DNA from 3 places in the Radiobacillus sp. PE A8.2 genome. Region 2 is predicted to be linked to each of the others. Evidence: a T-box and tRNA genes for the amino acid it is inferred to sense, from the RefSeq annotation. Region 2 holds a T-box; the other regions hold tRNA genes.
What was found. The T-box of region 2 lies ahead of glyQ (glycine--tRNA ligase subunit alpha). A T-box ahead of a tRNA ligase gene usually reads a tRNA of that ligase, here a tRNA-Gly.
Positions count from the first base shown of each region.

Region 1: it has a tRNA-Gly gene. The T-box ahead of glyQ (glycine--tRNA ligase subunit alpha) is inferred to sense a tRNA for this amino acid. The anticodon was not compared.
Region 3: it has a tRNA-Gly gene. The T-box ahead of glyQ (glycine--tRNA ligase subunit alpha) is inferred to sense a tRNA for this amino acid. The anticodon was not compared.

Region 1 covers NZ_JBJGXI010000089.1:833-5,241, reverse strand. The annotation lists rRNA gene rrf (5S ribosomal RNA) at 23-139, shown strand; tRNA gene ACI6MV_RS24645 (tRNA-Asn) at 152-226, shown strand; tRNA gene ACI6MV_RS24640 (tRNA-Ser) at 230-321, shown strand; tRNA gene ACI6MV_RS24635 (tRNA-Glu) at 344-415, shown strand; tRNA gene ACI6MV_RS24630 (tRNA-Val) at 483-558, shown strand; tRNA gene ACI6MV_RS24625 (tRNA-Met) at 604-680, shown strand; tRNA gene ACI6MV_RS24620 (tRNA-Asp) at 854-930, shown strand; tRNA gene ACI6MV_RS24615 (tRNA-Phe) at 970-1,045, shown strand; tRNA gene ACI6MV_RS24610 (tRNA-Tyr) at 1,059-1,144, shown strand; tRNA gene ACI6MV_RS24605 (tRNA-Trp) at 1,182-1,252, shown strand; tRNA gene ACI6MV_RS24600 (tRNA-His) at 1,269-1,344, shown strand; tRNA gene ACI6MV_RS24595 (tRNA-Gln) at 1,353-1,427, shown strand; tRNA gene ACI6MV_RS24590 (tRNA-Gly) at 1,435-1,509, shown strand; tRNA gene ACI6MV_RS24585 (tRNA-Cys) at 1,522-1,595, shown strand; tRNA gene ACI6MV_RS24580 (tRNA-Leu) at 1,601-1,682, shown strand; gene ACI6MV_RS24575 (hypothetical protein) at 1,967-3,088, shown strand; gene ACI6MV_RS24570 (lysine N(6)-hydroxylase/L-ornithine N(5)-oxygenase family protein) at 3,585-4,409, shown strand, end outside.
Region 2 covers NZ_JBJGXI010000003.1:148,603-153,011, reverse strand. The annotation lists gene recO (DNA repair protein RecO) at 1-513, shown strand, start outside; T-box leader at 615-795, shown strand; gene glyQ (glycine--tRNA ligase subunit alpha) at 1,075-1,959, shown strand; gene glyS (glycine--tRNA ligase subunit beta) at 1,952-4,039, shown strand; gene ACI6MV_RS03020 (pyruvate, water dikinase regulatory protein) at 4,069-4,409, shown strand, end outside.
Region 3 covers NZ_JBJGXI010000074.1:12,157-16,565, reverse strand. The annotation lists tRNA gene ACI6MV_RS23815 (tRNA-Asp) at 194-267, shown strand; tRNA gene ACI6MV_RS23810 (tRNA-Thr) at 274-349, shown strand; tRNA gene ACI6MV_RS23805 (tRNA-Lys) at 374-446, shown strand; tRNA gene ACI6MV_RS23800 (tRNA-Leu) at 512-596, shown strand; tRNA gene ACI6MV_RS23795 (tRNA-Gly) at 605-679, shown strand; tRNA gene ACI6MV_RS23790 (tRNA-Leu) at 694-782, shown strand; tRNA gene ACI6MV_RS23785 (tRNA-Arg) at 811-887, shown strand; tRNA gene ACI6MV_RS23780 (tRNA-Pro) at 892-968, shown strand; tRNA gene ACI6MV_RS23775 (tRNA-Ala) at 1,004-1,076, shown strand; tRNA gene ACI6MV_RS23770 (tRNA-Met) at 1,093-1,166, shown strand; tRNA gene ACI6MV_RS23765 (tRNA-Ile) at 1,172-1,245, shown strand; tRNA gene ACI6MV_RS23760 (tRNA-Ser) at 1,264-1,356, shown strand; tRNA gene ACI6MV_RS23755 (tRNA-Phe) at 1,378-1,453, shown strand; tRNA gene ACI6MV_RS23750 (tRNA-Gly) at 1,481-1,554, shown strand; tRNA gene ACI6MV_RS23745 (tRNA-Ile) at 1,559-1,632, shown strand; tRNA gene ACI6MV_RS23740 (tRNA-Glu) at 1,694-1,765, shown strand; tRNA gene ACI6MV_RS23735 (tRNA-Val) at 1,820-1,892, shown strand; tRNA gene ACI6MV_RS23730 (tRNA-Tyr) at 1,944-2,029, shown strand; gene ACI6MV_RS23725 (DHH family phosphoesterase) at 2,173-3,360, shown strand; gene ACI6MV_RS23720 (atypical membrane-integrating protein (Mistic protein)) at 3,455-3,697, shown strand; gene ACI6MV_RS23715 (HD-GYP domain-containing protein) at 4,148-4,409, shown strand, end outside.

The DNA of each region.
Region 1 (4,409 bases), on a different contig from region 2:
CACTTGGATACTATTCCAATTGTCTGGTGGTTACGGCGGAGAGGTCACACCTGTTCCCATACCGAACACAGTAGTTAAGCTCTCCAGCGCCGATGGTAGTTGGGGCACGCGCCCCTGCAAGAGTAGGACGCCGCCAGGCTATAAATTCCATTCCACAGTAGCTCAGTGGTAGAGCAATCGGCTGTTAACCGATCGGTCGTAGGTTCGAGTCCTACCTGTGGAGCCATATGGAGAGCTGTCCGAGTGGTCGAAGGAGCACGATTGGAAATCGTGTAAACTGCTAACGCGGTTTCGAGGGTTCAAATCCCTCGCTCTCCGCCACTTATACATACATCATTGTATAGGCCCGTTGGTCAAGTGGTTAAGACACCGCCCTTTCACGGCGGTATCACGGGTTCGAATCCCGTACGGGTCATATAACTTTTTTCGCAGAAACGAAAATAAGTTACACTAACTTAAAGATAATAAATTATCCCATGTATGGAGGATTAGCTCAGCTGGGAGAGCACCTGCCTTACAAGCAGGGGGTCGCAGGTTCGAGCCCTGCATCCTCCACCATTACTTTTTTAAGTTAATATGGTAAGAATCTTATTCTTACATTATCGCGGGGTGGAGCAGTCTGGTAGCTCGTCGGGCTCATAACCCGAAGGTCGTAGGTTCAAATCCTGCCCCCGCAACCAAATTTTTTCTAACTTCGTTGAATAATCATCTGTGTTACAAAATGAATTTCCTTAGTTTTAAAGCAAGAAAAGTGACGCTTAAAAGCCTTTGGGGAATATCTAAGATTAATAATGAAGATCCATTTGTTCAGAGAATATTAATGATAGATATTTTCGCTTTGCGAAAAATCTCTGGTCCGGTAGTTCAGTTGGTTAGAATGCCTGCCTGTCACGCAGGAGGTCGCGGGTTCGAGTCCCGTCCGGACCGCCACTTTACATTATGAATAGAATCTTATATCATAACCTTATTGGCTCGGTAGCTCAGTCGGTAGAGCAACGGACTGAAAATCCGTGTGTCGGCGGTTCGATTCCGTCCCGAGCCACCACTTTTGAATATTTGGAGGGATAGCGAAGTTGGCCAAACGCGGCGGACTGTAAATCCGCTCCCATCGGGTTCGTAGGTTCGAGTCCTACTCCCTCCACCATTCAATTTATTTTAAAATTAGCATATATTAATAACATAGGGGTATAGTTTAAAGGTAGAACAGAGGTCTCCAAAACCTCCGGTGTGGGTTCGAGTCCTACTACCCCTGCTTTTTTTCAATTATGGCGGTCGTGGTGAAGTGGTTAACACACCGGATTGTGGTTCCGGCATGCGTGGGTTCGAGCCCCACCGGTCGCCCCATAATATGTTGGGCTATCGCCAAGCGGTAAGGCAACGGCTTTTGGTGCCGTCATTCCTAGGTTCGAATCCTAGTAGCCCAGCCATTTATAAGCGGAAGTAGTTCAGTGGTAGAACATCACCTTGCCAAGGTGGGGGTCGCGGGTTCGAATCCCGTCTTCCGCTCCATTTTTATATAACGGCGGTATAGCCAAGTGGTAAGGCAGAGGTCTGCAAAACCTTTATCACCGGTTCAAATCCGGTTACCGCCTCCAAAATTGCCGGTGTGGCGGAATTGGCAGACGCGCACGACTCAAAATCGTGTTCCTCACGGAGTGTCGGTTCGACCCCGACCACCGGTACTTATTTTTTCATGAAATCAGTAAATCAATTAACCGTGAATATACTGTAATAACAAGCGTTTCCTACATTGTGGGAGACGTTTTTTTGTGTGCTTTTTTAGGAAATAACGTTGATTTTGTGTTTAACAAATAGTCTATAATCGTGCGATTCATGGTGAAAACGGTTATCTGTGACGTCTTTTCTCGATTAAACAAATGATGGAACAACAAAACTGACCCCATGTTTCTAGTTCGCAAATCCGGGGTATGATTAATTTACAATCATTAAGTAAAGGATGGGCGAAATGAGAGAAATGAAAGTAGGGATACTTCCAGCTCCTGAATTTCCTGAAAAAATGGTTAGGAGATTAGCAGAAATACTTCCTAATGCTTTTAAAGACTATATAGATGATACCGTTGATTGGAACATTGAAATAAAGGCTGATCCAATAACAGGAGCGGCAGAAACAGCTGATGAAATAACCGAAAAAGCAGAGAGGGAAATTCAAGCAAGTAACTTTGACTATGTAATTAGTGTGACGGATCTTCCGATTTTCTCTAAGAAAGATGTTGTATTAGCAAGTTCTAATTTAAATAAAAAAGTGTCGCAAATTTCTCTTCCTGCATTTGGGTTTAAGCCAATGCGAAAGAGGTTGAAGGACACGATTATTCAGATGATGAAAGACTTATACAATGGAAAATCCAATAGTATGGAGGAAAAAGAGGATGGAGTATTTTCGCAAAGTAAACATAAAATATCTCGCTTGTTATCACCGATAAGAAGAAAGATGACAGAGAAAAGTGAGGACACTATTTTTCAATATTATGTGATGCCTAGATTGAATGGTAAATTGAGAATTCTTATGGGAATGGTGCACGCCAATCGCCCTTTGAAGATATTCTCTTCTTTTAAAAAAGTAATTGCGATTGCATTTGCTACTGGGGCATATGGACTTATTTTCCCCTCTTTATGGAATTTGAGTGTTGTATATGAACCTGCCCGTTATATTATCCTTATGTTTACAGCCATAGGTAGTATGGTGCTATGGATCATTCTAGTTCATAATTTGTGGGAAAAACCTAGCTTTTGGAATAAGAGGAAAATACGAAGGATGTATAATGCGACAACGATCATAACCTTAAGTGTGGCTGTGGTATTTTATTATATCATTTTATTTGTTTTATTTTTCTTATCGGTAAGACTCTTGATCCCAGAGCAGCTTTTCAGTAGTCAATCTGTCCTAAAGGAAAAAGTTACGTTAGAAAATTACATTCATCTCACTTGGCTAGTGACTTCTTTTGCTACATTAGGTGGTGCTATTGGTGCTGGTTTAGAAGATGATGAACTGGTTAGCAAAGCGACATATAGTTACCGGCAACATAAAAGATATGAAGAGAGCAAGCAAGAAACTGATCAAGTATCTTGAATTAGTGGTAGGATTTGCATTTGTTTCCTTATAGCATTAAAAACTTTTTGTGAAAGTTCGAACGCACGTGGAATATATGTGAGGCCACCCACTTTTTTGGTCTCTACACCCTTTCAGACATACAATTAGGAAAGGAGTTATTGTAGGGGAAGAAATAAGAGTAAAAGTGGCTTACATCACCGGTGCAAGTAGCGGAATTGGCAGAACAGATGCACTTGCATTTGCCAAAAGAAGCTGTTCTTGTACGTATAATGGCCCGAATGGAAAAGTGGTAGCACAACAGAGAATAAGTGCCAAACCCTGCTCATGTGACAAGTCTTAATATGTTCATGAGTAGTGCTGGCACTATTTTTACGATTTGTCTTAAGTGTAAAGATAATCTCAAGAGAACATTGGTTTTTTGTTTTTTTAGAATGTATGTCCCCAATGTAAGGAATGTTTTTTTGCTAATAGGGAATATGGTATGGGTAAGCTGTTACATAGAGGAGTGAGGATGATGGAAAATCATATAGTCGATGTTATCGGTATTGGGGTGGGGCCATTCAATCTAGGCTTAGCTGCTTTGATCGATGAGCGGACGGAGCTATCCAGTTATTTTTTTGATGAGTCCGATGCTTTTGATTGGCATCCTGGTATGTTGCTTGAGCACGCGGACCTTCAAGTACCTTTTCTTGCAGACCTAGTTACTTTTGCTAATCCCAAAAGTAACTATTCTTTCCTAAATTATTTACATATAAAGAATCGCTTGTATAAATTTTATTTTTATCGAAGGTTTGATATCCCGCGTAGAGAATATAATGACTACGCCAGGTGGGTAGTGAAGCAGCTACCGCATTGTGTGTTCAAGTCAGAAGTGATCGATGTGATCGATCGAGATGGCTACTATGAAGTCCTGGTTAATCACTGGGATCAATCGCAAAGAAAGACTTATTATGCCAAGAATATTGTGATGGGAACAGGAAGTAAACCATTATTGTTAAAGGGAGCAGACGGTTTACCGAAAGAAGATGTACATCATTCAAGTGATTACTTATATCACAAATCAAGTACTGTCAAAGGGAAATCGATTACGGTGATCGGTTCTGGGCAAAGTGCTGCGGAAATTTTTTATGATCTTTTGCAGGAAATGGACACGCATGAATTTCAGCTAAGCTGGTTCACACGGTCTCCTGGTATCTTTCAATTAGATGAATCAAAGCTTGCTCAGGAGGTATTCACGCCTGACTATGTAGATTATTTTCATCAGTTGCCATTCACGCAGCGGATGGAGGCATTAGGTCATTTGAAACAACTTCGAAAAGGAATTGAAGGAGCAACACTA
Region 2 (4,409 bases):
CTAAGAACAATTCGGGAAGATATTGTCCAAACAGCTTATGCGACATACTTAGCTGAGCTTACTGATAAATTACTAGATGAGAAGAAACCGGATCCATTTTTGTATCAGCAATTACTGCAAACCTATACGTGGATGACAGAGGGAAAAGATGCAGAAGTACTAGCAATCATATATGAATTAAAAATGTACCGCAAAGCGGGTTTTGCCCCGGTGTTACACGAGTGTGTCAATTGTGGGAATAAGGAGACACCTAATTCATTTTCGGTAAACCAAGGGGGAATCCTTTGTACGCGTTGCATGCATATTGACCCCAATGCTTACCATATGACAGATAAACTTGTACAATTAATGCGGCTATTTTCGACGATAGACGTAGCAAGAATTGGTGACATAAATATTAAGCAAGAAAACAAGCAAAAATTGCAACAAATCATGGAGGCGTACTATGAGCAATACGGTGGTTATTTCCTAAAATCAAAAAAGTTTTTGAAGCAGCTAGATCTATTAAAATAGTCGATGATTGTTAAGTCCATTTCATAGCTATGTAAAGAAATCATGAAATGGACTCAGTTGACAAACGTCGTAAAGTTAAGTATGATTTAAATCAAAATTGAGATATTGCTACGATGGAGAATAGTATGTACGGAACTTTCCATTAAGCGAGTCCAGGATGGTGAAAGCTGGATATGGAAAACGTAAGGAAGGCACTCTTGAGCATTTAAAATGATAAAAGTGGCTATTCGTTCGAAATGAATAGCAAGTAGGGTGGAACCGCGGAAAAATCCCGTCCCTATGTTTCTAATGGAGACATAGGGATGGGATTTTTCTTTGCAAGTTAAGGAAGTATCTAAATCCAGGAGTATCTAGCTCCGAGCGAATTCACGAATTGTCCTACGATAAGTCATCATCGATTAACGTTTTATCGAAGGTCGACTAAAAGCGGACTTGTCGTCAAACGTCGACATACCCCGATGGATAGGGATGATTTCTTTATCTCAGTATATTCGCTCCAGTCACTAAGTTTCTAAACGGGCGCACTGCGCTTTTCTTATTTCATACAGGAGGTAAAAAGACATGAATATTCAAGAAATGATTTTAACGTTACAGAAGCATTGGTCTGATCAGAATTGTATTTTGATGCAAGCATATGATGTTGAAAAAGGTGCGGGTACAATGTCGCCAATGACATTACTTAGGAGCCTAGGGCCAGAACCGTGGAATGTTGCCTATGTAGAGCCTTCCAGACGGCCAGCAGATGGTAGATACGGGGAAAACCCAAACAGATTGTATCAACACCATCAATTCCAAGTAATCATGAAGCCTTCTCCTGATAATATTCAAGAATTGTATTTGGAGTCGATTAAGGCACTCGGTATTGATCCATTGCAACACGATATACGTTTTGTTGAAGATAACTGGGAAAACCCTACCTTAGGTGCAGCAGGATTAGGATGGGAAGTTTGGTTAGATGGTATGGAAATAACGCAATTTACGTACTTTCAACAAATTGGTGGACTAGAAGCAAAACCGGTAGCCGTTGAAATCACCTATGGTATTGAACGACTAGCATCTTATATTCAAGATAAGGAAAATGTCTTTGATCTCGAGTGGACAACAGGTGTCACCGTTGGAGATATTTTTTACCAACCAGAATATGAACATTCAAAATATACGTTTGAAGAATCGGACACAGATATGCTGTTTACGTTATTTTCTACATATGAAAAAGAGGCAAAACAAATAATGGAGAAAGGACTCGTATTCCCAGCCTATGATTACGTTTTAAAATGTTCTCACACGTTTAACTTGCTAGATGCAAAAGGTGTGATATCTGTTACGGAACGGACAGGGTATATCTCGCGAGTACGTAATCTAGCAAGAGCAATTGCTAAGCTATATGTTGATGAGCGAGAGCGATTAGGATTCCCAATGTTGAAGGAGGCAAATCAAAATGTCTAAGTCTGATGTATTGATCGAGGTTGGCTTAGAGGAAATGCCAGCACGATTTTTAAACGATACACAAAAACAATTAGAGCAAAAAACAAAAGACTGGTTAACACAACTAGGGTTACCTTATGACCAGCTTTCTACTTATATTACACCACGGCGATTTGCAGTTAAAATCAAGCAAATTGAAGATAAACAGCCTGATGTGGAAGAAGAAGCGAAAGGACCTGCGAAAAAAATTGCTGTTGATGAAAATGGGAATTGGACGAAAGCGGCTATAGGCTTTTCAAAAGGGCAAGGAGTAGAAGTGGATGACATTTATATAAAAGAAGTAAAAGGAACGGAGTACATATTTGTCAAAAAGTTCGTTAAAGGACAGCAAACAGCTGCGTTACTTCCTAGCTTTAAAGATGTTGTTTTAGGACTTAATTTTCCTAAGAATATGCGTTGGAGTAATTCTAGTCTTCGTTTTATTCGTCCGGTGCGTTGGATTTTAGCTTTATATGGTGATCAAACGATCCCATTGGAAATTGCAACGGTAAAAGCATCAAACACGACAAATGGTCATCGTTTCTTAGGGGAAGAAATCCAAATATTGACCCCAAATGAATATGAAGAAAAGATGAAACAACAATTTGTACTCGTAAATCCAGAGGAAAGAAAACAAAAGATTTTACAAGGAATCAAAGAACTCGAGACTAAGCAGAATTGGAATATTGTAGTAGATGATGAGTTGCTAAACGAGGTTACTCACTTAGTAGAATATCCGACTGTTTTTTATGGTTCTTTTAGTGAGGAATTTCTATCTGTTCCGGAAGAGGCTTTAATTACCTCAATGAAAGAGCATCAACGCTATTTTCCTGTGCGGTCCAATACAGGTGAACTATTACCGCATTTTGTTGCAGTTAGAAACGGTGATGATCAATATTTAGATATAGTAGCAAGAGGGAATGAAAAAGTACTAAATGCTAGACTATCAGATGCGCGCTTCTTCTTTGAAGAAGACCAAAGACAATCGATCGAGAGAAATTTAGAGAAGTTAAAAAGAATGGTCTACCAAGAAGATCTCGGTACGATTGCTGATAAAGTTGGCCGGGTTACAATCCTTACTGAACAAATAGCTAACCTAATAGGTGTTAACGAGCAAGTGAAAAATAATGCAACAAGGGCTGCAGCAATTGGAAAATTTGATTTAGTGACAAATATGGTTTCAGAATTTACTGAATTACAAGGGATGATGGGTGAGAAGTATGCGTTGTTGTTTGGAGAAAACGAGCAAGTGGCACGTGCCATTAATGAACAATATATGCCGCGTAATGCAAATGATCAATTACCACAATCTACAGAAGGAGCAATCGTCAGCATTGCAGATAAATTAGATACGATTGTTGGTTGTATAGCCGTAGGTATTATTCCAAGTGGTTCACAAGATCCATATGCCCTTAGAAGACAAGCGTTAGGAATTTTACAAATCGTGCGAGACCAAAAATGGGATCTTTCTGTCGAAGCGTTAATTGAATTAGCCTTACAGCTATATAGAAATTCAGCAGTTGAAACGAACGATATGAAAAATGTAGAAAAAAGTGTGCGCGATTTCTTTCATATGCGTGCTGCATTTATTATTAAAGAGGCTGGCGTTGAACAAGATGTTATCGAGGCGGTTCTGTATGCTGGGATTGGCAACTTTGCATTTACGATTGAAAAAGCAAAAGTGTTAGCCGCAAAACGACTAGACCCATCATTTAAAGCAGTACAGGAAGCACTTGTTAGGGTGTGGAATTTAGCTGAGAAAGCCGACAGTACGGATGTTGATGAATCATTGTTTGAGAATGACTATGAGAAAGCACTGTATCAAACGTACGTGCAGACAGCAAGTGATTATAATCAAGCCTTAGAAAACAAGGATGCAACGCAAGCAATTGAAATGCTTGCACAATTTGCTGCACCGATTCATGCGTTTTTCGATCATACAATGGTAATGGCGGATGAGGAAAAGCTAAAGCATAATCGCTTAGCGATATTATTAAATGTAGCTAGTTTAATGTATAAGTATGCAAATCTATCTGTTATTCAGTGGAAGCAACAAGCATAATTTGTGGGGTAAGAGAGAGGAGGGAGTAGATGGAGAGACCAATTGTATATGTTATATCAGATTCGGTTGGTGAAACTGCAGAACTAGTCGTTAAAGCAGCTTTGAGTCAATTTAGCTACGAAGGGAATTATAAACTATTCCGAGTTCCCTATGTAGATAACTTAAATATTTTAAAGCAGACGATTGAACAGGCAAATCGAAATGGAGCGATCATCAGCTTCACATTAGTAGACCCGGTATTTCGTAAATACTTAAAAAAGGAAGCAGCAATTTACGGAATTGAATGTATTGATATTATGGGTCCAATGATGGATGCAATGGCAAGAGTATACAACCAAGCACCACGACAAGAGCCTGGTCTTGTCCATAA
Region 3 (4,409 bases), on a different contig from region 2:
ATATAAAAAGCAACTACAAATAATCATATAGTTTAAACTAATATTTTCTAACTACCTTGTACAAAGTAGGAGTTAGGAATTTTTAATGGATTATTGTAATTAATATCTATTAAAAGGTGAAGTTAGAAAATATCAATGATAGATATTTTCGCTTTGCGAAATGAAAGATATTTTTGTTTCACAAAAAATCTCTGGTCCGGTAGTTCAGTTGGTTAGAATGCCTGCCTGTCACGCAGGAGGTCGCGGGTTCGAGTCCCGTCCGGACCGTCATTTGCCGGTCTAGCTCAATTGGTAGAGCAACTGACTTGTAATCAGTAGGTTGGGGGTTCAAGTCCTCTGGCCGGCACCAGTTGTAATCTTGATGAATTTAAGGGAGCCATTAGCTCAGTCGGTAGAGCATCTGACTTTTAATCAGAGGGTCGAAGGTTCAAATCCTTCATGGCTCATCAAGTTTTTTTGCGAAAGCAAAATAAACTTCATTAAGTGCGAAAGTAAAAAAAATTTCATTTATGCGGGTGTGGCGGAATTGGCAGACGCGCTAGACTTAGGATCTAGTGTCTTATGACGTGGGGGTTCAAGTCCCTCCACCCGCACCAAAGTTTTTGCGGAAGTAGTTCAGTGGTAGAACACCACCTTGCCAAGGTGGGGGTCGCGGGTTCGAATCCCGTCTTCCGCTCCAGAATAACTTGCCATGCCGGGGTGGTGGAATTGGCAGACACACAGGACTTAAAATCCTGCGGTAGGTGACTATCGTGCCGGTTCAAGTCCGGCCCTCGGCACCAATGATTTTTGCATAAGCAAACATCTGAAGCGCCCGTAGCTCAATTGGATAGAGCGTTTGACTACGGATCAAGAGGTTAGGGGTTCGACTCCTCTCGGGCGCGCCATTGACGGGAAGTAGCTCAGCTTGGTAGAGCACTTGGTTTGGGACCAAGGGGTCGCAGGTTCGAATCCTGTCTTCCCGACCACTTTTTTGCGAAAGCAATAATCTAGTTACAAAAACGGGGCCTTAGCTCAGCTGGGAGAGCGCCTGTTTTGCACGCAGGAGGTCAGCGGTTCGATCCCGCTAGGCTCCACTTTTACATTTTTTATAGCGGCGTAGCTCAGCTGGCTAGAGCGTACGGTTCATACCCGTGAGGTCGTGGGTTCGATCCCCTCCGCCGCTATCTTTGGACCTTTAGCTCAGTTGGTTAGAGCTATCGGCTCATAACCGATCGGTCGCAGGTTCGAGTCCTGCAGGGTCCACTGAGTAAGTTTATATATGGAGGAATACCCAAGTCTGGCTGAAGGGATCGGTCTTGAAAACCGACAGGGGTGTCAAAGCCCGCGGGGGTTCGAATCCCTCTTCCTCCTCCATTTTTCTTTTAAAAATATTATGGCTCGGTAGCTCAGTCGGTAGAGCAACGGACTGAAAATCCGTGTGTCGGCGGTTCGATTCCGTCCCGAGCCACCATTAATTTAACTAACTATATCTGAAATTGCGGGTGTAGTTTAGTGGTAAAACCTCAGCCTTCCAAGCTGATGTCGAGGGTTCGATTCCCTTCACCCGCTCCATTTAGGGCCTGTAGCTCAGCTGGTTAGAGCGCACGCCTGATAAGCGTGAGGTCGGTGGTTCGAGTCCACTCAGGCCCATTACTCCATGATCGAAGTAGCAGGAGTAGCTACTATTCGAAATCTTAAATTTTTCTAATATGGCCCGTTGGTCAAGTGGTTAAGACACCGCCCTTTCACGGCGGTATCACGGGTTCGAATCCCGTACGGGTCACTAATGTTTTTCGCGAAATCGAAAATAACTTACCTAAAAAACTTACCTTATCTTGGAGGATTAGCTCAGCTGGGAGAGCACCTGCCTTACAAGCAGGGGGTCGCAGGTTCGAGCCCTGCATCCTCCATCAAAAACCGACCATAGTTTTAGTCTATTGGTCGTACTTACATTTAATCTTGGAGGGATAGCGAAGTTGGCCAAACGCGGCGGACTGTAAATCCGCTCCCATCGGGTTCGTAGGTTCGAGCCCTACTCCCTCCACCAATATTGTACATAACTCTAAACACTTTATACAACAAGTACTAGTATTCTTTTTAAAAGGGTATGAAGTACTTTTTTTTATGCAAAACTCTACTTATCAATAAATTAGAGATGAAAAACTCATACTACATAGAGAGGTGAACATTATGTATAAACTACTATCGCATAACGATTTAGACGGTGTCGGGTGTGGAATTATTGCTAAACTCGCTTTTGATAAACAGGTGAATGTCCGATATAACTCGATTTCGGGCCTTGACCGAGAGGTGAAGTGGTTTTTAGAAAATGAAAATGAAGATACGTTTTTATTCATTACAGATTTATCAGTAAGCAAAGAAAATGAAACAAAACTGGAAGAGTTCTATCAGTCCAGTGCTAAGTTGCAGTTAATTGATCATCATAAATCTGCGACTGCTTATAATGATTATGAATGGGCAAGTGTTGTTGTGGAAGACGATAAAGGTAACTTAACATCAGCAACTTCATTGTTTTACGAATACCTCATTGGCAAAGGATTAATGGAGCCTTCTTCTGCTGTCTCGGAGTTCGTAGAGCTTGTCAGGCAATATGATACGTGGGAATGGGAGAAAAATGATAACCTAAAGGCAAAACGGCTCAATGCATTGTTCTTCTTAGTATCTATAGAGGAATTTGAACAAAAAATGCTACACCGCCTTACAACAAGTAATCATTTTGATTTTGATGAATTTGAACAAAAGATTCTTCAAATGGAAGAACATAAGATAGAGCGCTATATAAAAAAGAAAAAGCGTGAATTAGTACAAACGCAATTAAATAATCATTTTGCCGGAGTCGTTTATGCTGAAATGTATCATTCAGAACTTGGAAACGAGTTAGGTAAAGAGTTTCCACACTTAGATTATATTGTAATTTTAAATATTGGTGGAAGGCGAATGGGATTCCGTACGATTCATGATAATGTCGATGTTTCTGCAATTGCGGCTACTTTTGGTGGTGGCGGACATGCAAAAGCATCGGGAGCAAAATTGACTGAGGATGCATACAAGTATTTTGTCGCAGCGACATTTCAATTAGAGCCTTTAAAAGAAGACGCTAAACAAAATAGTTTTAATGTAAAAGAATCTACTTTTGGAGCCATGTATAAAAATCGAGATAATGACATGTTTTTTGTTTATTTTAAAAATGAACAAGAATGGGTAATTAAACAAAATCAAGAAATTATGGAACAAACTTTTAGCAGTTTTGAAGAAACTGAACAATATTTAAAAAGATATCATCAAGCTTGGTTGGTACGAGATGAATATTTCGTCAACTACTTGATTGAAGAAGTTAAGAAGACAGAGCAGGGATAGCCTAAAAGGACCAGGGATTAGTCTGGTCCTTTTAGTATTTTTGATAAGTGCGTAAATAATAAGACTTTGGATAATCTAATTCGGGGTGATGTATATGAAGGCAACGGAAATTGAAAGAAAAAGATTTGATAAATCATTAGATGAAATAATTGATCTTTTTAATAATATTGAAACTGACGAACCTGTTATTCAGTTTAGTGACAAAGTCCTCGTGAACATCGAACGTGCTAAAAGAAAATATGGTGATGAGATGGTAAATGATAAAATAAATACTGTTGTACATGAAATGTTGTCTTGGTTGGATTTGGATGATGTTGATGAAAGTGAAAATAAGTAAATTTGAATGAACTCTTTCATTATGTAAACTAAACAATATATTATATCTTTTATAAAACTATACTAGCATCATTGTGAAATTAAGATTAGTAAATTATAAATTCTTAAATTTAATTGTTCTTATATTAACCATTTATACTTTTCTAATAACTATGTGATAAACTATTTATAAATTTTTCTATTACTTGATAACTAGAATGAATATGAGAAGATTACTAACAATTTACTTTCTTTTACTTTCTTCTTTGACAGTTTGTTGTATAATAAGAGTGTCGAATCTACACGATTCTTGTCAATGAATCAAAAAAATCTAAATAAAACTCTAATATAGGTCAAAAGTCCCTTTGGTTATTACTCATGTTTCTCTAAGATATAAATAGAGGAATCTCATAATCTAAAACTTTGATAAAACATTAGAGTTAGAATGTCATTTATAGTGAGGTTACCAATCATGCAAAAAAAAAATATTAATAGTGTCGCACTCTTGAATGAAGAGAAATATGCAGCAAGACTTTTCCTTATACTATTCTATACAATCTCAATAGGCTATGAAATATATGAATTATTTCTGGGACAATTTTTAGTTTATGGGGCAGATGAAGTAGTATCCCAGGGTGTTACTTATGGAATATACATAATTCTTTTAGGTTTACTACCAATTGCTATTTATTTTTTTAATAAGGACAACCCAGGACTAATAAAATACATTTATT